4 regions of the Cupriavidus sp. C1SS-2L genome follow, and region 2 is predicted to be linked to each of the others. Evidence: predicted binding sites of a transcription regulator. Region 2 holds the regulator's gene; each other region holds the start of a gene.

Region 1 (5,174 bases), 300 kb from region 2:
TCGAGCCTGGCCAATGACGCATCGATAGAACCGCGCGTTGCCTTGATCCAGGCCTCCTGTTGCGCGATTTTCTGGTCCTCCTCTTTCAGCATGCGCGCCATCTCTGCGGGCTGAGGGCCGCCGCTCGTGACACGGTGGTTGACGATCGCCACCGGATCCAGCGCCGCACGGAATTCGGCCTCGCTCATCGGGAAATCCGTGGTGCTGCTGTAGCTGCGTACCGACTCGGCATAGATGCGCCGCGCCTCGGCGTAGGGAAATGCGCTCGGGCGGATGTCATGCGCCTTCGCGTACTCGACCAGCTCCGACGCGAAATGATGGCCGACGCGGAACGGCAGCTTGTACTTGCGCATCAGTTCATCGGCCAGTTCCTGCGATGCAGTCCAGTCGCTGTCCAGCTCCTCCAATGCCCGCTTCGGATCGATGACGAGCGCTTGCATGATCTTGTCCCAGCCCTGCAGTACGCGGATCGCGCTATCGACCATCTCGCCGTTGACGACGGCATCCTTGGCGTCCGACATGCCCGGCGGCAGGTTGTGGGCCCGCATCACCGGCCCCATCGCCAGCGTCAGTGCGGTCGACGCGCGCTCCCGCGTGGAATTCAGCAGTCCGGGGTTTTGCTTCTGCGGCATCGCGCTCGATACATAGGTATTGCCGCCGCCTTCGCGCAGGAGAATCCACGGACGCGGCTGGGCATACTGCGTCATCACATCTTCGATGAAGCTGCCGGCGTGCAGGCCGATGCTGGTTACGATCGACGCCACCTCGACCGGCAGGTCCACGGCGCTGATCTGCGACGCGTCATAAGCGTTGTCGACGAGCGCGGAGAAACCAAGGTAGCTCGCCATCCGCGTACGGTTCAGCGGCCAGCCGGTGCCATTGAGCACAGTCGTGCCCATCGGCGAGCGGTCGATGCGGCGATAGGCTTCGCGCAGCCGCTCGGCATCGCGGTCGAGCCCGGCGGTAATGCCGAGCAGGTAATGCCCGTAGCTGTTCGGCTGCGCGGCTACGCCGTTGGTGTAGTTGGGCACGACGGTGCCGGCATGCTGCCTGGCCAGTCCGACGATCGTGGCGGAGGTCTTGTTGAGCTGGTCGGCCAGTGCCAGGACCTTCTCGCGCAGCATCGCCGCGCGGACCGTGGCCAGCATGTCCTGGCTGGAGCGGCCGGCGTGCAGCAGCGTGACTTCCTGGCCTGCGGCCTGGATCATCAGCGGCTCGAACGTAATGACGGTCGACGGGCGTTTGCCGCCGGGCTTGTCGCCGTTCGCGAGCACGGTGGCAATGCCCCCGGCAACTTTCGGTGCCAGTGACTTGTCCAGCAGGCCTTCGTCGGTGTTGATGACGGCCGATGCCTTGTTGATCTCGCCAAGCCAGTAGAAGGCGTCGTGGTGGACGGTATCCGCCGCGAAAGCGGGAAAGGGTGCTGCCGAGGCGGCAACCAGGACGAGGGCTGACGATCCGAGGATGCGCGAGGTATTGCGCTTCCACCGCGTGAGGGGCATGGCATCTCCTGTATCTGGGGCGTTTATTGTCGGCAATGTTCGCGCATCATTGCGCGTTCGTCGACCGGTCCAGTCAGGATTGTTGCCGGATGCCCATTCGGGCCGATGGATTGACGCTCCTCTGCTACCTCCAGGGGCAGTGCATGTATGTCAGTGCATATATGCCTTCGCTTCCCCGTCGATCTGTTTGCGCAAGGTCGCGAAGCGCTCCTGCACCCTGGCGCCAAACAGCGGATCGGCAATGGCCGAATCGGCGGCTGCGATCTCTGCCCAATCCGCTTCGGTCAATAACTGAGCCGCACGCGGCATAACCAGTCCTTCTTCGGTCGAAAGGTGGTTGCGATAGTAGACAAGGTACATGGCTGCAGCAGCTTCCAACGCGGCTCGCGACGTAACGATCTCGCTTTCGGCTTCGCGCAGGCGGTTGAGCAGTTCTTCGCCCACCGTGGCAATCACGCGATGCTCCTGCAGCAGCCGGCTGAGGATGATCTGCATGCCTGGATCGCGCTCGACGAGCAGGGCATAGGCAACATCCTCACGCGGGTGGTGCAACAGATCGCCGTAGTTCCGCATGTAGTAGACGATCGTGCCCATCAAGCCGTAGTTCGGCTCCTCTCCCCGGTGAAAGGCAGTGACCTGCTGTTCCAGCAGGTTGAGCAGGCTGGCGAAATGGATATGGTCGGTATGCCAGACGGCGAGTGGGTCGGCCATGGTTCCCTCCTGGGAAGCTCGTCAAATTGGTGATCGGATCCGCTGCTCGGGTTCGCGCAGCCCGTGTGCACACGATAGTCGTCGGCCACCAATTGGAACTGATCCAGATCAATAGAACGGTTCACGCATAGTGGTCAGACGCGTGCCAACGCACCACCCGGCGATTGTTCCTGATTCTGGAAAGACCGTGCGAGATTTCGCGTCATTGTTCGCGGTGGGTGTCACATTGCTGACTCAATATCTGGCGGCAAAACGGCAGTGCAAGGCGTCTCAGCCAAAAGCACTGTGGTCTTTGCGCATTCGAAACATTTGTAATCGTCTGTTAATCGGTGCATCCCCAGCCTGATCGGGCAGACGACGTGTCCTGTCCCTTTGGTACGATCGCGCTCTTTCCGCAACGCGCCCCGTCCCCGTGAATCGCCGCTATGTATCGTTGTTTCGTGAGTATTGCGCGCGGGGGCTCGTCCACATCCGCCCGCTGGCCAGAGCCGGCATCGCGTTAGCCAGTCGCGCGCTGGGGGGCGCGATGCGCCGCCTTCGGCATCCGACGCGGCGCGGCATCCTCCTGGCCCTCGCCACTGTGCCGGCGCTGTTCCTGCTTTACGCGATCGCACTTGTGCCTTTCACCCCGAGCATCGGCGACATCCGCAAGGCGCGCATCGATCGTCCCGCGCTGATCGTGTCGGCCGATGGCAAGGTCATTGACGAGTTCAAGCCAGTCAATCGCGAATGGGTGCCGCTCGGGCAGATCTCGCCATACATGGTGGATGCATTGATCGCCACCGAAGACCGCCGCTTCTACGAGCACCACGGCATCGACTGGTTGCGGATCGCGTCAGCCGCGCTGCATACGTTCTCCGGTGATCGACAGGGCGGTTCGACCATCACGCAGCAACTGGCGCGCAACCTTTATCCCGACGAAATCGGCCGCGCACCGACGCTTGCGCGCAAACTCAGGGAAGCGATCACGGCGCTCAAGATCGAAACGGTATACAGCAAGGCGCAGATCCTTGAGACATACCTGAACAATGTGCCCTTCCTGTACAACGCCTACGGCGTGGAAATGGCGGCGCGTACCTACTTTGGCAAGACAGCCCGCCAACTCGACATACTCGAAAGCGCGACACTCGTCGGCATGCTGAAGGCCAACAGCACCTACAACCCCGTGCTCAATCCCGAGCGTGCCTTGCAGCGGCGGAACACGGTGCTCGGGCAGATGAACAAGTATGGGACGCTAAAGCCCAGTGCCTACTCGTGGCTGAGCCGGCAAACGCTCAATGTCAATTTCCAGTTGCAGACCGCGTCACGAAGCGCGGCACCGCATTTTTCCGCGCAGCTGCGCCGGTGGCTGAGCGCGTGGGCGGATCGCAACGGCTACAACCTCTACGCTGACGGTCTCGTGGTGCACACGACCCTGGACTCGCGCCTGCAGGCCATGGCGGTGCAGGCCATGGCCTGGCAGGCAAACCAGTTGCAATGGGTCGCGAACGGGGCATGGAACGAATACACGGGTTGCAGGCCAGGCAACGAGCCGTTCCGGACGTTCATGCGCCAAACCTCCGAGTATCGCGCGGCACGCGATGCTGGCGAATCGGACCCGGCCGTGCTCAGGAAGCTCGGGACGAACCCGGCCTTCGTACGCGCCCTTTGCCGCAGCAAGGCGCAGGTGCAGGCAGGCTTTGTCGCGATCGATCCGCGTAGCGGCGATATCAAGGCATGGGTGGGCAGCCGCGATTTCAGCGACACGCCGTTCGATCACGTGCTGCAGGCCCGGCGCCAGCCGGGTTCAACCTTCAAGCCGTTTGTCTACGGGGCGGCGTTCGCGGACGGTGCACGCCCGAGCGACACGCTTTGGGACCGGAACGTTGCCATCCCAACGGCCGGGCAGGTGACCTGGCGGCCTACCGACGCCGAACCGCCGACCGACCAACCGATGTCGCTGCGCGACGCGCTGGTGTACTCGCGCAACCGCGTTACCGCCCAGCTCATGCTGAAGGAGGGGCCCGAGAAGGTCGCGCGGCTCGCGCGTGCGATGGGCGTGCGCGACAGCGCATTGGAAGCGGTACCGTCGCTCGCACTCGGAACAAGTCCGGTCACGCTCAAGGAAATGGTCTCGGCGTACAGCACGATCGCGAACCGCGGCGTTTATCTAGAGCCGCGCATGGTGACTCGTATCGAGGACCACGACGGCAAGGTACTCGCTCAGTTTGCCAGCGCGGCGCCCGAACAGGCCTTGCCGGCCGGCGCGGCGCAAACGCTCGTCGATGTGATGCACGACGCAGTGGTTCGCGGCACCGGTGCGGCGATCCGGACGCGCTTCGGCATCCGCGCGGACGTGGCCGGCAAGACCGGCACGACGCAGGACAACGCGGATGGCTGGTTCATCCTGATGCATCCGCAACTGGTGGCCGGCGCGTGGGTGGGATTTGACGACGGACGCGTGACGCTCGGCGACTACTGGGGCCAAGGCGCGCGCAGCGCCCTGCCGATGGTGGGCGCGTTCTACGATATGGCGCTACGGGGGCGAGTGATCGATTCCGATGCGCGATTCAACCCTGAGAGCCGGCCGCCTCGCAAGGCCCGTCCGCCACGGCATCACCGCTTCCTGTTCTGGAACTTCTGATGCCGTGGCTGGCGGCGGGCACTAGCGCCGTGGTGCCCGGTCGCGTTGCTCAGTCGTCGTGGCGATGCTTCTTCTGGCCCTTGTGCTTGCCGCGATTGCCGTGATCGTGGTCGTCGGCATCGTTGTTGCGCGACACATTGCCGCCCAGCGCCGAACCCGCTGCGCCACCGGCCGCGGCACCGACGATGCCGCCGGTTCGGCCGCCCAGCGCATTGCCGGCCGCTGCGCCCGCACCGCCGCCCAGCGCGCCACCGACGACGGCACCGGTGCGCTCCTTCTTGTTCGAGGTCACCGCGCCGCCCGCGCCGCCACCGACCGCACCGCCGATCACGGCACCC
Region 2 (5,174 bases):
AGGTCTGCCACGTGCATGGCATCGGCGGAGGCTTGTGCGACAGCGTCGGCCGCCTCGGCCGGCGACTCATCGGCAACCGGTGCGGCTTCGGCGACTTCAGCCACCTCGCCTGCCGGCGGCGTTGCCCCCGATTCGGGGAAGGCCTCTTCGTCGCCGACCACCGGCTGCGCCGTGGCCAGCTCTTCAAAATCTATTGCCTGCTGGTCAAGCAGCGTCGCCTGGGCCTGCGCCTGGGCGTCTTCGAGAGGAGGCAGCTCATCGAGCGTGCGCAGCCCGAGATCGTCCAGGAACGCCTTGGTCGTTGCATACAGCGCCGGCCGGCCGGGCACATCGCGGTGGCCGATCACTTCGATCCAGCTACGGTCTTCCAGCTTCTTGATCACTTCCGTGCTGACCGTCACGCCACGGATTTCCTCGATATCGCCGCGCGTCACCGGCTGTCGGTACGCAATGATCGCCAGCGTTTCCATGACGGCCCGCGAATACTTGGGTGGCTTCTCAGGATTGAGCCGGTCCAGGTACTCGCGCATCTCGGGGCGGCTCTGGAAGCGCCAGCCACTGGCCAGCGCCACCAGCTCGACCCCGCGCTGGCGCCAGTCCTGGCGCAGTTCATCGAGCAGGACCCGGATGGTATCCGCACCGACATCTTCGGCGAACAGCCGGCGCAGATCGCCTACGCGCAGGGGTTCCTGCGCACAGATCAGCGCGGTCTCGAGGACGATTTTCGCCTCTTGGGTATTCATGTGGGTGTGCAGCCTGTCTTTGCACCTGCTCCCGGACGAACCCGGAGCCCTGGACATTGTGGATTCAGCGGTGCGAATGCCACCACCATCTCGTCGCGCAGCAAACCTGGAAGCGCTTTCGCCTCAAGGTCGTGCACCTTCTTTTTGCATCGATTTGCCGGGTCGATCCGGCAGGAGATCATCCGGTCACCGGCAAGTACCAGTGCACGAACCTCTTGCACGCGCCCAAATGGACGGACATGGCTTCCGGCGAACGTCCGCCTAGGCCGCAAGAAAATAAACGGATATCGGGAGCAGGGCCAGCAATGACCGCACCACGGTCGCAGTGCCAGCCGGACTTTTGAAACCAGATCTTTTGAACCGGATGGACTGCGGAAGGGTTCGGCGCCGAAATGTCAGCTCATTGCCCGAAACCCTGGGCGCGCCCCTTTTTTTGGAAGGGCTGCCAGGCGCCGCTCGGAAAACACGCCGCGCGATACCGCAATGCAGAGGATTGTATGGCATTCCCGCCCACGCCTGCAACCACTACGCGGCGACAGCGCGTCGCCCCGGGCCTTAGAACACCAGGCAGAAGCCATGCTCGGCCAGCGAATGTGGCAATAACACCGCACGGGTGATACCCATCGCCCCAAACGCCATGACTGCTACCCCGGCTCCCATCCTGACCCGTCTCCGGCGCGACCAGGCCCGCAGGAGTCCCGAAAAACTGGACAGCGCCAGAAGATTCGGCAGCGTGCCAAGGCCAAATGCGCCCATCACCAGCGCCCCGGACGGCGCATTTCCGGCCAGCAGCGCGAGCGCCAGTGCACCATAGACCATGCCACAGGGAACCAGGCCCCACGCCAGACCTGTTCCATAGCGCCGGATCAGGCCACCGCGCCGCACTACGCCAACCGGCGGCTTCCGACCAGGACGCGCCATGCCCGCAGCAATGGCCCTGCTGGCCCGCGCCGCAAGCTGTTCCAGCCAGACGATGGAAAACGCCTCGCCACGCAGGAGCCTCCAACCGGACAAGAGCAGCATGGCGCTGCCCGCCCCGAACAGCCAGCGCTGCACCGGCAGATAGTCCTGCCGCCAGGCCGTCGCACCCACCCCGCCGAGCAACGCGCCAAGCACCATGTAGGTGGAAATCCGCCCGAGGTGCATGACGAGCAATTCCACGACCCAGTCCTGCCGCCGGCGCACCATGGCAACCGGTACGTCCCCGGCACGCTGCTCGACAGCCAGCGCAACGCCGCCGCACATGGCAGCGCAGTGAAAGCCACCCAGCAGGGCTAGCATGAAAACACTGAGAAGCACACCAAATGTCAACTGCAACTCCCTACCGCATCACATCGCGCGTTAAAATGCATACATTGCGCCCTCGCCGCTCATTACTCGCAGGTTCCAATTGCTAACATCCATTCCCGTCACCGAGATGTCGCCCCGTTGCTCCACTTGCGGCATGGGGCAACTGTGCCTGCCGGTGGGCATGAACCAGCAAGACCTGCAGAAGATGGACACTCTGGTGCAGGAACGCGTTCGCGTCCACAAGGGCGAGACCCTGTACCGCATGGGCGATCCGTTGACCGCGGTCTATGCGATCCGCTTCGGCACCTTGAAAACGCATGTGACCACGGAAGACGGCCGCTCGCAAATCACCGGATTCCATCTGCCCGGCGAGGTGGTCGGCCTCGACGGCCTCGGCGAAATGCAGCACGCGTCGGACGCAACCGCACTCGAAGATACCGAAGTCTGCGTTGTGCGCCTGTCCGACCTGCAGTCGCTTTCGATGGACCTGCCATCGCTGCAGCAGCAGTTCCTTCGCCTGATGGGCAAGGAAATCTCGAATGACCAACTCATGCTCGTCACGCTGGGCTCCATGCGCGCCGAAGAACGCCTTGCCGCGTTCCTGATCAACCTGTCCGAACGACTCTCCGCGCGTGGCTATTCTTCGACCGAGTTCGTCATGCGCATGAGCCGCGAAGAAATCGGCAGCTATCTCGGGCTTAAACTCGAAACCGTCAGCCGCCTTTTCTCGCGCTTTGCCGAAGCCGGCCTGATCCAGATTCGCCAGCGCCATGTGAAACTCGTCGACATGGCAGGCATCAAGCAGGTCTACAGCCGTTCCTGCTGAAGCAGACGGCCGCCTTGCGTGGCAAGGCGGCCGCCCTCCCTTTTACTCCAGTTCGTCCGTTTCGCTGAGCTTCGTCGGCATCGTGTACAGCGTCAAGCCGCTGGACAACGCGCAGAAGACCCACGCGAGCAGGAATCCGATCGTGTAGACGGCCTCGCGTGAAGCCTCGATGGGCTGGCCGAAGAAATTCAGGTCACCGGGATCGACCACGGAAAACACCGTCGCCGTCGCTACGCCGGCCATCAGGAACGCTGGCCACAGTACCCACATCAGCCAGCGCAGCCTCATGGCTGCCTCGCTTGGGGCGCCTTGGCACCACCCGAGGAAGCCCCTACCTTTTCGACCACCAGACCATGGCGTGCGACACCTTCGACCACAGGCCGGTCGGGATTCGCGGAAGCCAGCCAGATCGTTACGCCGCAAGCCACCATCGCCAGCAACGGGCCGCTCATCAGCAGCCACGGCCACGGCTCCTTCCACCACGGATTGCCCTCTTGCATCGTCTTGCCCCCTTCGTCTGCGCCTTGTCCGGGCGCTCGCGGTTGGTGCGGCACAGCGCCGATGCGCTGCAACCGCCTTTAGCTTTACAAATTGCGCGGCACGATGAAACTGGTAGATTGCCTGATTTGCGCACTACCCTGCCCCGTACCTTCGCTGGTCACTGTCACGCTGATCTTGTGCGTACCCTGCGCGGCATCATCGATCGGCACGCGGATCCGGATCGGCACCAGCTTGTTCGAGGTCGGCGCCAGGGCCTGCGCATCCGGATCGTATTCGACGGTCAGGTTCTTCAGGTCATCGCTTTCAGCACGCACGCTGATACGCATAGGCGCCTCAGTCGTGTTGATGAGCTGCAAGCGATAAACGTTCTCGATCCAGCGTCCATCCACTTCCCGGCCCAGCGCACCACGATCGCGAATGATGTCGACCTTCAACGGCGTGCGCAGCGCAAGCGAGGCTGCGAAGCCCGCCACCAGTACCAGCCAGATGACCGAGTAGATGATGACCCGCGGACGCACCAGACGCTTGCGCGCAACCGCTGCGGACAGCGCCTTGCGCATCGCGTTTTCGGACGTGTAGCGGATCAGCCCGCGCGGGTAATCCATCTTGTCCATGACCTGGTTGCACGCATCGATGCAGGCGCCGCAGCCGATGCACTCGTACTGCAGTCCGTCGCGGATATCGATGCCCGTCGGGCACACCTGCACGCAGATGCTGCAATTGACGCAGTCCCCGAGTCCCGCCTGATGGTGGTCCACCTTGCGCGACCGGCTGCCGCGCGGCTCGCCGCGACCGACGTCGTACGTCACCACATAGGTATCGCGATCGACCATCACGCTCTGGAACCGCGCATACGGGCACATGTACTTGCAGACCTGTTCGCGCATGAAGCCAGCGTTGCCCCACGTGGCGAACGCGTAAAAGAGCATCCAGAATGCCTGCCACGGCCCTAGCGAGAAGGCAAGCACCTGACTGCCAAGGTCGCGGATCGGCGCGAAGTAGCCGATGAACGTGAATCCTGTCCACAGCGCGACCACCACCCACAGGAAGTGCTTCGTGGCCTTGAGCCGGAACTTGCGCACGCTCCACGGATCGCCATCGAGCCGGATCCGAGCGAAGCGATCGCCTTCGACATGCCGCTCGATCCACATGAATATCTCGGTGTAGACCGTCTGCGGACATGCGTAGCCACAGAAGAGCCGCCCGGCAAGCGCAGTGAAGAGGAACAGCGATAGCGCGGAGATCACCAGCAGGACGGCCAGGTAGATGACGTCCTGCGGCCAGAGCACCAGTCCAAAGATGTAGAACTTGCGCGCGCCAAGGTCGAACAGCACGGCCTGTCTGCCATTCCATTGCAGCCAGGGCGTGCCGTAGTAGATGAGCTGGGTCAGGAGAACCATCCAGACCCGCCAGTTGGAGAACGCCCCCGTCACCGAGCGCGGATAGATCTTGCGGCGAACCTCGTAGAGCGTCTCGTCGGAGGTATCGACAGGCGCCGACGCCGGCCCTTGCGGGCCAGCCGTCCGGGCCAGCGATTCTGTCCCGGGTGCATTCATGGGCGCCCCCCCTTATGCAATACGGCGCGCCCCGGGCCTGAGTCTGTGATCATTGCCCTGCGCCTCCGGTATTCGAAAGGCCCCAGACGTAGGCCGTCAGCATGCGGATGCGCTCCGGAGTCAGGATTTCCTCGTGCGCCGGCATGTGGTTGTTGTGGCCCTTCAGGATCGCCTCGACGATGCTGCCTTCCGAGCTGCCGTACAGCCACACATTGTCGGAAAGGTTCGGTGCGCCGAGCGCCTGGTTGCCCTTGCCGG
Region 3 (5,174 bases), 1.4 Mb from region 2:
AGCGACGTCCAACACCAACACGACGAACACGAGTCTCCCATCAAAACGCCGAAGCAGCTGATCGCGGTAGTGATCGCTGCCTTCCTGGTTCCGATCATCGTGATCATCCTGCTGGTCAATTTTGTCGGCCATGGCTCCAAGGAAGGTGCCGGGTCGGTCACTACGGCGGAAGCCATCAATGACCGCATCAAGCCGGTCGCTTCGCTCGAGATCAAGGACGCCAACGCACCGCGGGTCTACAAGACCGGTGAACAGGTCTACAAGGAAGTCTGCGCCGCTTGCCACGCCACTGGCGCGGCGGGTGCGCCGAAGTACAGCAATGCCGGCGACTGGGCCCCGCGCATCGGCCAGGGCTTCGACGGCCTGCTCAAGTCCGTCCTGAACGGCAAGGGCGCCATGCAGCCGCGCGCCGGCACGACGCCGGACGACTATAGCGACTATGAATTGGGCCGTGCCGTGGTCTACATGGCCGACGCTGGCGGCGCCAAGTTCCCCGAGCCTGCTGCGCCTGCTGCCGCGGCTCCGGCCACCGCCGCGGCGTCTGACGCTGGCGCTGCTGCCCCGGCAGCCGCCGCTGCTCCGGCTCCTGCGGCAGCACCGGCTCCCGCCGCAGCCGCGCCGGCCCCGGCTGCCGCACCCGTTGCTGCGTCCGCCGACGTGGGCAAGAAGGTCTATGACCAGGTTTGCGCAGCCTGCCACGCCGCTGGCGTTGCCGGCGCACCGAAGTTCGGCGACAAGGCCGCCTGGGCGCCGCGCCTGAAGGAAGGCATGGATGCCGTCCACAACTTCGCGCTGAAGGGCAAGGGTGTAATGCCGCCGAAGGGTGGTTATGCCGGCGCGGACGCCGACGTAATTGCAGCGGCCGACTACATGGCCAACGCCGCCAAGTAATTCCGGCTTCGGATACAGAAAAGCCCGCGACATGTTCGCGGGCTTTTTTTCGTCCGTCGTTCTGGCGTCGTTGCGCCTCGGCCTCAGACTACACGGGAATACTTCGGTACGAACCGGACAGGCTGCGCGCCGTCGTTGGCGGCCGGTTGCACGGCAGGCGGTCGTGCGGCGTCTTCGCGCAGGTAGCGGTCGAACACCATGGCCACGCGGCGAACCAGCAAGCGGCCAAGCAAGGTCACCTCGATCCGGCGCGGATCGCGACGCACCAGACCATCTTCGGCGAGGCGGTCGAGATCCGCGAGTTCGGCTGCGAAGGCGTGCGCGAAATCGATGCCATGGCGTGCCTCGATCTGCGTGATGTCGAGTACCCCGTTGCACATCAGCGCGCCGATGATCTCGCGTCGCAGGTGGTCATCCTGATTCATCGCGAAGCCACGCATCACTGGCAGATGGCCGGCATCGAGCGACGCATAGTATTCGTCGAGCGTGCGCGCGTTCTGCACGTAGCGGCCCGCCACGGCGCCGATCGCGGAAATGCCGAAGCCGAGCTGGTCGTAGCCCGCATGCGTGGAATAGCCCTGGAAATTGCGCTGCAGCCGGCCTTCGCGTTGCGCTACGGCGAGGTCGTCATCGGGCAGCGCAAAGTGGTCCATGCCGATGTAGACATAACCGGCGGCGGTCAGGCGTTCGATCGTCGAGACGAGGATGTCGAGCTTCTCGCCTGCGCTCGGCAGCGCATTCTCATCGATACGCCGTTGTGGCTTGAAGACGTGAGGCAAGTGCGCGTAGCTGTAGACCGAGAGCCGGTCGGGCCGCAGCGTCAGCACCTGTTCCACCGTGGCATTGAAGCGCGCCGTGGTCTGGTGCGGCAGACCATAGATCAGGTCCAGGCTCACCGAGCGGAATCCGAGCTCACGCGCGGCATCCACGACGGCGCGGGTTTCCTCGAACGGCTGCACGCGGTGGATGGCCTGCTGCACTTCTGGATCGAAATCCTGCACGCCGAGGCTCACGCGGTTGAATCCCAGCTCGGCCAGCAGCGCCATGCGCGCGTGGTCGACGCGGCGCGGATCGATCTCGATCGAGTGCTCGCCCTCGGCCGGCAGGTCGAAATGCTCGTGCAGCGACACCATCACGCGCCGCATCTCTTCCGGGTTCAAGAAAGTCGGCGTGCCGCCGCCCCAGTGTGACTGCAGCACCTGGCGACGCCCGCCAATGTGCGCAGCCGCCAGGGCCATTTCCTTGGCCAGATAGTGGACGTACTTGGCGCTGCGGCCGTGATCGCGCGTGATGACCTTGTTGCAGCCGCAGTAGTAACAGATGTTCTCGCAGAACGGGATGTGCAGATACAGCGACAACGGCGCGGGCGCGGCGGCGCGGCAGTCCGCCAGCGAAGCGTGGTAGCCGGCCTCGCCGAGTTTGTTGTGGAAGCGGTCCGCCGTGGGATACGAGGTGTAGCGCGGGCCGTTCCCATCGATGCGGCCAGCCAGCGCACGGAAGTCGGACAGGGCACGGCGGTCGAGCGCCGGGGATGATGTTGCGGGGGAATTCATGGGGGCGGACTTACCGGGGAGTTTGACGGCCCATGCTAGAGCCCCTAGGCCAATGGGGAATTGACGCGCATCAAGCGCGGCAGCCATGGCATGCGCGCAGCCCCTCGTCAGCGGGGGTATTTCGTCACATTTTTGTCATGCGTGCCGGATACGCTGCCCCCCGCACCTCCGGCGGCCGCCGGCCGGGCCGCCAGAAAACCGTTCCAATGCCCTCGATCCTTCACCATCCGCCGTACCCGCCGCTGCGCGCCGACAAGCTGCCGGCCTCCGCGCAGCGCCGCCAACTGATCTTGGCCCTCGGGGGCCTGGCCGCCGCGCCGCTCGCGCTGGCCCAGTCGCCGGCCCGCCGCACGGTCGTCGTCGGCCATCTGCTGGATCGCAGCGGCGCGCAGGCCGATCTTGCGCGCGACTACCTGGCGGGGGCCAAGGTCATGTTCGATACGGCCAACGCCGGCGGGGGCCCGGTGCGGATCCAGCATGTCGTGCGCGACGCCGATGCCAATCCGCGCGCGGCGCTCGCCCAGGCGCTGTCGCTGGTGGACGGCGAGCATGCCGAACTGTTGTTCGGCCCCGGAGACCAATTGCTGCCGGCGCTTGCGGGCTCGTCGGAACTGCACCGGCGCGGGGTGCAGATCGTTGCGCCGCTCTCGGGCCTGGCGCTGAACGCCGAAAACGTCTGGTTCACGCGCGCGGACTACCAGGCCGAACTCGACGCCGCGGTCAGGCAGCTACGCGACTATGGGCTGACGCGCGTGGCGTTGGCGGTCTCGAAGGAATTCGCGTCGATTGCCGCCGGCAACGGCGCATCGTGGCTGGCCCGGCAGGAGTCCGCGATGGGTGCCCGCGCGGTGCCGCTGGACGGTAACGCGGATGCCGCTGCCCGCAGCATCGCGGCCCAACGGCCGGGCGCCGTCTTCGTGGTGGGCGACACGCTTGCATACGCGAGCCTGGGCCGCGCGCTGGCCGCGCAGGGCTGGTACGGATTCCTGGTCGGATTGTCGGCGGTCAGTCCGACAGTGGCGCGCGAAGTGCTCGGCGCCGGCTACGCAGGTGGCATCGTGCTGACGCAGGTCGCGCCGGGCCCGCAGGCCGCGACGCTGCGCGTGGTCAAGGAGCACGTGGCGCGCATGAAGCAATACCTCGACGAGCCGCCCTCGCCGGCAACCATCGCCGGGTATATCGGCGCGGCGTGGCTGGTGCGCGCACTCGGCACGTGGCGCGGTGGCACGGCGGAACTGCGACGCGCACTGCAGGCGCGCGTGGACGTCGGCGACTTCACGCTCGATTTCACGCAGGGACAGCGCGGCTCGCGCTACGTCCAGCTCGCCGCGTCAGGCGCGCGGTAGGTCGATGCGCACGCGCAGGCCGCCGGCCTCGCGGTTGGCAATCGTCAGTTCACCGCCGTGGCGCGCGACGATGTCGGCCGCGATCGACAAGCCCATGCCGACGCCGCCGGTGGCGCGGCTGCGCGACGATTCAAGCCGGTAGAACGGCTCCAGCACGCGCGCCAGCTCTTCGGGCGGAATGCCCGGGCCTTCGTCGCAGATATCGATCCGCACTCGCTGCGCGCTGTCGGTCAACACAATGTGTGCGCGCTCGCCATAGCGCTGCGCGTTCTCCACAAGGTTGACCACGGCGCGCCGCAACTCTGCCGGGTAAGCCAGCAGCGGCGCCGCCTGGCCGTTCAGCAACACCTCGTGGCCAAGCTCCGCAGCGTCGTCCACGACCGCCTGCAGCAACGCCAGCACGTCGACGCGCTGGCGCGGACCAGCGGCCTCGTCGCGGTCGCGCAGGTAATACAGCGTCGAATCGATGAGCCCGTTCATCTCGGCCAAGTCCTGGCGCAGCCGGTACTGCACCGGGTTGTCGGCAATTCCCTCGAGGCGCAGGCTCATGCGCGTGAGCGGTGTGCGCAGATCGTGCGAGACCGCGGCGAGGAAGCGCGACTGCTGCGCAAGCTGCATGCGGATGCGTTGCTGCATATGGTTGAACGCCTGCGCGGCCGCGCGCGCCTCGGCCGGGCCGGTGTGCTCGTCCAGCGGCGGCGCGTGCACATCCTGCGCAAGGCGCCCTGCTCCGCTTGCGAGTTGCTGTACGGGGCGCGCCAGAAGGCGTGCGCCGGCCCATGACGCGGCCACGATGGCAGCCAGCTGGAACAGCATGCCGAGATGAGGCGGCCAGATTCCGCGCAGCCCTGGCGGCGGCGGTGGCGGGCGACTGCCCTGCGGCGGGCCAGGCGCTCCGGGGGGCGGATTGCCGCGCATCTCATGCGGGACATGGTGCCCGCCGGGACGCGGAAACAGGCTTTCGATCACGGTCACGCCGAGCAGGTGCACGCACAGCATGATCGTGGCCATGACCACGAACAGCCGCAGGAACATCGAGTCGTAGCGCGCGAAGCGGGCCATGGCTTCAGCGCTCCGGCGCCGTGGTGAACACGTAGCCTTCGCCGCGCACAGTGCGGATCAGTACGGGGTCGCGCGGATCATCGCGCAGCTTCTGGCGCAGCCGCGACACCAGCAGGTCGATGCTGCGATCGAACACATCAAGGCCGCGACCACGCGCCTGGTTGATCAGCAGCTCGCGGTCGAGCACGCGGTTCGGATGCTCGACAAAGGTCAGCAGCAGGCGGAATTCGGCATTGGACAGCGGCACCACCACGTCGTCGCCATCGACAAGCTGGCGCAGCATCGTGTTGAGGCGCCAGGTGCCGAAACGCACCTCATGGCC
Region 4 (5,174 bases), on a different replicon from region 2:
GTGGCCGGTTCCCATTCTGAAGCCTTGGTGCTGTTCCTTTCAGGCGGCATGATGCAGTTTTTCATGTTCGGCATGTGGGCGGTGCTCTATACCTACACGCCTGAGCTCTACCCCACGCGCGCACGCGCCTCTGGTTGCGGAATGGCATCGACGGTCGGCCGGGTGGGTTCGTTGCTCGGCCCGGCGCTGGTGGGCCTGATACTGCCTGTCGCCGGGCAAGCTGGCGTGTTCTGCCTTGGCGCGTTGTGCTTCCTTGCGGCGGCGGGGATCGTGTGCCGGTTCGGCATCGAGACCCGGGGACGAGCGCTGGAGACCATTGCTGACTGATCCAGGCGGGCCCTCTTCAGGTTGAGCGAAGCGAGCAGGCCGTCATCAAGGTCTTGAATGATGCCGTGCTCACCAGGGAGGGCAACACTTATCGCGTCGCAGTGGCGATCGTGGCCGACGGTCCGCAGTAAAGGGCAGGGTCAACGAGTGATCTTCGTGAGCGGCCAAGCGCTGACGGCGCCCGCGTTTTCCCCGCGCAAGGGGACGCCAACGCGATGGTGTACGCCTTTCGGCCGCAACTGGCGCAATTCACACGGGATCGCAGCCGGCTCTAGCGCGGCAGCGTGCCATCCTAAAGCGCCGCCGCGAACGGGCTAGAGGGGAGGGCGTACGGTCAGTCGTCGCGCCAGTGGTGCCATTCGCGGCGCTGCGCTTGCCATGCGTGCTCCTGGCGCTCGCGCCATTCATGTTCTTGATGCTCCCGCCATTCATGTTCGCGCCACGCGCGAGCGCGCCAGTCTTCGTAGTAGCCTGGTGAGAGCACGACAGGTTGGCGCTGGATTCGCCCGCCCAAGTTCATTGGTTTTGGGTCCGAGCATGGCCGCGGTGCCCTACGGGTCCGCAACGCTGCGTTTAACCGAAACGAGGTATTTCTATGCCGCGCGCTCCGCAGCATACTGACCGAGGGCATGGCAGGCTGCCGGTACGAGCTTCGGCGGGCCTGAAAACGCAAAGACCGTATCAGACACTGACAAGAAATTCGCTGTATCTCGAAGTCAAGCATGGCAATAGGGGCTATCCCGGAATGGCTCCAACAGTCGTATTTTTCAACGGGGGGTGAATGATGTTTGTCGGCTTCCAGGCAGTTCCCGGCGCAATCGTGCCGTACGCTTATGACTGGTCGATGATCGGTCTGTCGTTCCTAGTCTCCGTATGTGGCGCCTATGTGGGTCTGCGCTGGCCGCAGCGCATTCGCAAGGGCGACGGTCGGCTTGATGTCGACCGCCTGCTTTGCGCGTGCGTGGCGTTGGGAGGCGGTGCGGTCTGGTCCATGCACTTTATCGGCATGGTTGCCTACCAGACGCCGACCCGTCGCGAATTCGACATGCTGCTGACCATCGCTTCGCTGCTGGCGGTGCTCGTGCTCGTGGGGGCGGGGCTGGTTATCGCCTCACGGCCTTTCGGGGGGCGTACGGACAATATTGTCAAAGGAGGCGTGCTGACAGGGCTCGGCGTGGTGGCCATGCACTACACCGGCATGGCCGCGATTCACTCCAACTCGCGCTACGATTGGGATATTGGCATCATTGCGTTGTCGCTGCTGATCGCCGTGGTGGTATCGGTCATAGCACTATGGCTAGCCACGACCGTCAAAACCGCCGGTAAGCAGTTCGCAGCGGCCATGGCCATGGGTCTTGCGGTTTGCGGCATGCATTACACGGGCATGGCTGCCGGTACCATGATCTGCACCAGCCCAAGCTACTCACCGAGCCTGTTCGCCATCGAAGGCGGCAGCATCGGCTATGCGGTTTTCGTGCTGACCATGGTCACGCTACTGATCATCCTCCTGATCGAAGCGACCCGAGCTGGCATCGATGCGGCCGCGACGTCGACTTCCGGTTCGCGACCTCGATAACAAGAGTTCGTTCTTTGCAAGCACAAGCCCTCGCAGCACTGCGAGGGAAAGGCGTCGCGTCGTCACCCCACATCAAAGGCGTCCGTCTTAGTTGTTGCGAACAGCTCGTCGACCAGGGTGCGTAACGCGCGGTTGAATGCAGGATGCGCGAGGAGATCCTCGCGCAAGGCGACCCATTGCTTGTGCAACGCAGGCGAGTCGGCGAGATTACCGATCCATGCGTTCGCCATCTCGGTGAATCGTTGACGCCAAGGGTGGTCCGGCATCGTACACACTTCCTGCAGGGCCTCATCAGTGAGGCGATCTCACTCAGGTTGGTCGATACCAAGAAGTGAACCGCCTTGCGGATATTGCTGTAGATCGTCCGTGATCCGCGGCACGACAGGTATTACCGTCTGCCGGGCGGCGAGAAATAACCCCAGCGTCCAAGCGATGGATGCCGAGTACAAGCGCTGCATTAGCCGAGGCGTCTCAGCCGGTGCCAGTCCCGAGCAGGGGAAGAAGTCAGAGGCCGATGTGAAAGCGTTCTTTAGCCGGGCAATGGGGTTGTAGCGATGGTGCGCTGAGTCCGCGGCAGCGGCCGGTTCGCTGGCGGCTGACGTGCCAGGAGAGAAGCCCGTTACACCATCATTTCGCCGACGCTGCCGGGCTCGACCGTGCTGGGCACGAGATGGGTTTCGATCACGGGTGACTTCGCCATCTTCGGCACCGGATAGTCGGGGAAATTGCTCCGGCCTTGCTGGCGTACAGCGCCGCGGTCAGCCTGAATAAAATCCCGCTTTCCTTCTGCTGCTTCTTGTAGCACCGATGCTCTACTGTCCGAAGACGGTGACGGATCCTCAGACTATTCTCGTGGGATCCTCCTGCTCGAACGCCCGCATCAACGCCCCAATCTTCATTCAAGTATCGCACGCGTGGCCTCCCGGGGCGACTACTGCGCTTGCGTGATCAGGGGGTGGCGTCTGATATCGGTTGTGGGATTCGGAATGCTTGCCCTAATCGGAGCAGTTGGCGTCGGAATAGCAGTCGGACTAAGTCGCAATCTCTAAAGTGCTTTAAGGTGCGCGCTGGAATGTGAGCATCCCGTCGACCGTCCGACGAGGCAAGGTCGGCCGTTCTACAACGCATGCAGCTTAATCCTTGATCCAGCCCAAATCCGTGAATGCTTCATCACCTACCTTATTAACATGGGCAGTGCGGTAGAAGGTAACCGCCGAGGCTTGTAATCCGTCGCTTTTCGCAATGCTGTGCGGCGCAACATTTGATCGTCGCGGTCTTCGTCATCCAAGGAGTATGTGATGCAATCCATTGTACTTGCGGCCGATGGGTCAACGTACAGCGATGCAGCGGCGCAATGTTTGGCTGCCGGGAAATTACTGAAGGGGCCATTGCTCGTACACCTCGTCCACTGCATGCCCGACGTGTCGGGGGAGGTGAAGTCCTACATCAGCGCCGCTGACCTTGCAGCATGGCACTCGGACGAGAGTGGCCGGACGTTGCGGTCTGCCGCTGAGATCCTGAGCGCAGCGGGTGTTCCGTTCGAACAGCACGCGCTGACGGGTTTTGCACCAGAGCGCATTGTCGCGTTAGCACGTTCGGTCAATGCAGCAGCGATTGTGATGGGCACTCACGGCCGTGGCGCATTCCTGGATGCAATTGTTGGTTCCGTAGCGGGCCGCGTCATTGCTCACGCCCCGTGCCCCGTCATTTTGGTGAAGGCTGGCACTACCAGTAGCTAAAGACTGGGAATGCATGACCTCCGGTAATGAGGTCAGTTCTGCTATGTCCAACGATCGCAGCCCGCTCTTTCGCGTGCGCGGCGTCTATAAGACGTATCGAACCGGCGAGGTGATCGTCCACGCGCTGAACGGTGTGGACCTCGACCTTTATGACCGGGAGTTTGTCGTCCTATTGGGAGCATCGGGAAGCGGAAAATCGACGTTGCTGCATATACTGGGCGGACTGGACCGCCCGACGTCCGGGACCATCCAATACCGGGACCATGACCTGGCAAACGCCAATGAGGCCGGTCTTACCGTCTACCGCCGCGAGCACGTTGGTTTTGTATTTCAGTTCTACAATCTGATCCCGAGCTTGACGGCCCTGGAAAACGTCGCACTGGTGGCCGATATCGCCGAGCACCCCATGAATCCGCTCGATGCCCTTGAGTTGGTAGGGCTATCGGCGCGCAAGGACCACTTTCCAGCGCAACTCTCCGGCGGAGAACAGCAGCGCATCGCCATTGCCCGTGCCGTCGTCAAGCAGCCGGACATTCTTCTTTGTGACGAGCCAACCGGAGCGCTGGACTACAGCACGGGGAGGCTTGTACTTGAGGTTCTTCAGCGCGTGAATACGGAGCAGGGTGCAATCACTGCCGTTATCACGCATAACACAGCCATAGCTGCAATGGCTGACCGCGTGCTACACATCAGCAGTGGTCGCATCACAGAAATTGAGCAGCACGCGACGCGAGCAACTCCATCGGAGCTGCGATGGTAGCCGCGCGCTTAACCATGCTATCGCGTGAGTTGTGGCGGCTTCGCGCCCAGGTTACTGCCGCGGCGCTGGTCGTCGCATGCGGCATAGCCGTGCTGGTCGCGATGAATGGGGCATGGCGCTCTCTTGCATCTTCCAAAGACCGTTACTACGAGATGCAGCGCTTTGCCGACGTGTTTGCCAATGTGAAACGTGCGCCGGTTTCCCTCGAAAGACCCATTCGCGCTATCCCGGGCGTGCGGGAAGTCCTCATGCGCATCGTCCATGACGTTACTGCGGATGTACCGGGCACCCGTGAGCCGGCCACGCTTCGCCTCATCTCCCTGCCAGCCGCTGGCAAGGTCGGCATCAATGGGCTATGGGTTTCACGAGGCCGACTTCCAGACTCATCCCGTGACGACGAAGTCGTCCTTAGTGTCGCCTTCGCAGATGCCAATGGACTGGATGTCGGGGGGCACGTGACAGCCATACTCAATGGTCATGCCCGCCGGTTGACGATCACTGGCCTCGGAATGTCACCCGAGTACGTTTATGAGGTAGGGCAGGGCATGGTGTTTCCGGACAATCGCCGGTTCGGCGTCATGTGGATGGGGCACGCCGAAATGGAATCCGCCTTCGATATGGAGGGGGGCTTCAATGATCTGGCCATCCTGCTTGACGCCGAGGCCCGCCCCCAGGAGGTCGTCACAAGGCTGGACCGGATACTTCTCCGTTACGGCTGCCTCGGAGCGTATGAACGAACGCTGCAACAGTCGAATCGATTTCTTAGCGATGA

Evidence for each region. The regulator FNR, encoded in region 2, switches genes on or off when oxygen is low (the NO sensors DNR and NnrR bind a similar motif). The targets are predictions, from matches to a motif close to TTGATNNNNATCAA.
Region 1: a site for FNR is predicted at 2,312-2,325, ahead of ACIGJG_RS09165 (hemerythrin domain-containing protein). Genes of this name have one in related genera too.
Region 3: a site for FNR is predicted at 2,505-2,518, ahead of hemN (oxygen-independent coproporphyrinogen III oxidase). Genes of this name have one in related genera too.
Region 4: a site for FNR is predicted at 3,044-3,057, ahead of ACIGJG_RS23020 (universal stress protein). Genes of this name have one in related genera too.

Annotation. Positions count from the first base shown of each region.
Region 1 covers NZ_CP172708.1:1,967,150-1,972,323, reverse strand. The annotation lists gene ACIGJG_RS09170 (argininosuccinate lyase) at 1-1,502, opposite strand, end outside; gene ACIGJG_RS09165 (hemerythrin domain-containing protein) at 1,653-2,213, opposite strand; gene ACIGJG_RS09160 (penicillin-binding protein 1A) at 2,740-4,836, shown strand; gene ACIGJG_RS09155 (hypothetical protein) at 4,886-5,174, opposite strand, start outside.
Region 2 covers NZ_CP172708.1:2,267,173-2,272,346, forward strand. The annotation lists gene scpB (SMC-Scp complex subunit ScpB) at 1-743, opposite strand, end outside; gene ACIGJG_RS10500 (sulfite exporter TauE/SafE family protein) at 1,299-2,054, opposite strand; gene fnr (fumarate/nitrate reduction transcriptional regulator Fnr) at 2,134-2,859, shown strand; gene ACIGJG_RS10510 (hypothetical protein) at 2,902-3,147, opposite strand; gene ACIGJG_RS10515 (FixH family protein) at 3,144-3,359, opposite strand; gene ccoG (cytochrome c oxidase accessory protein CcoG) at 3,444-4,916, opposite strand; gene ccoP (cytochrome-c oxidase, cbb3-type subunit III) at 4,966-5,174, opposite strand, start outside.
Region 3 covers NZ_CP172708.1:3,654,330-3,659,503, forward strand. The annotation lists gene ACIGJG_RS17050 (c-type cytochrome) at 1-891, shown strand, start outside; gene hemN (oxygen-independent coproporphyrinogen III oxidase) at 975-2,444, opposite strand; gene ACIGJG_RS17060 (ABC transporter substrate-binding protein) at 2,651-3,790, shown strand; gene ACIGJG_RS17065 (sensor histidine kinase) at 3,776-4,852, opposite strand; gene ACIGJG_RS17070 (response regulator) at 4,857-5,174, opposite strand, start outside.
Region 4 covers NZ_CP172709.1:1,165,340-1,170,513, forward strand. The annotation lists gene ACIGJG_RS23000 (MFS transporter) at 1-327, shown strand, start outside; gene ACIGJG_RS23005 (MHYT domain-containing protein) at 1,112-1,903, shown strand; gene ACIGJG_RS23010 (hypothetical protein) at 1,966-2,187, opposite strand; gene ACIGJG_RS23015 (hypothetical protein) at 2,523-2,708, opposite strand; gene ACIGJG_RS23020 (universal stress protein) at 3,202-3,642, shown strand; gene ACIGJG_RS23025 (ABC transporter ATP-binding protein) at 3,686-4,402, shown strand; gene ACIGJG_RS23030 (ABC transporter permease) at 4,396-5,174, shown strand, end outside.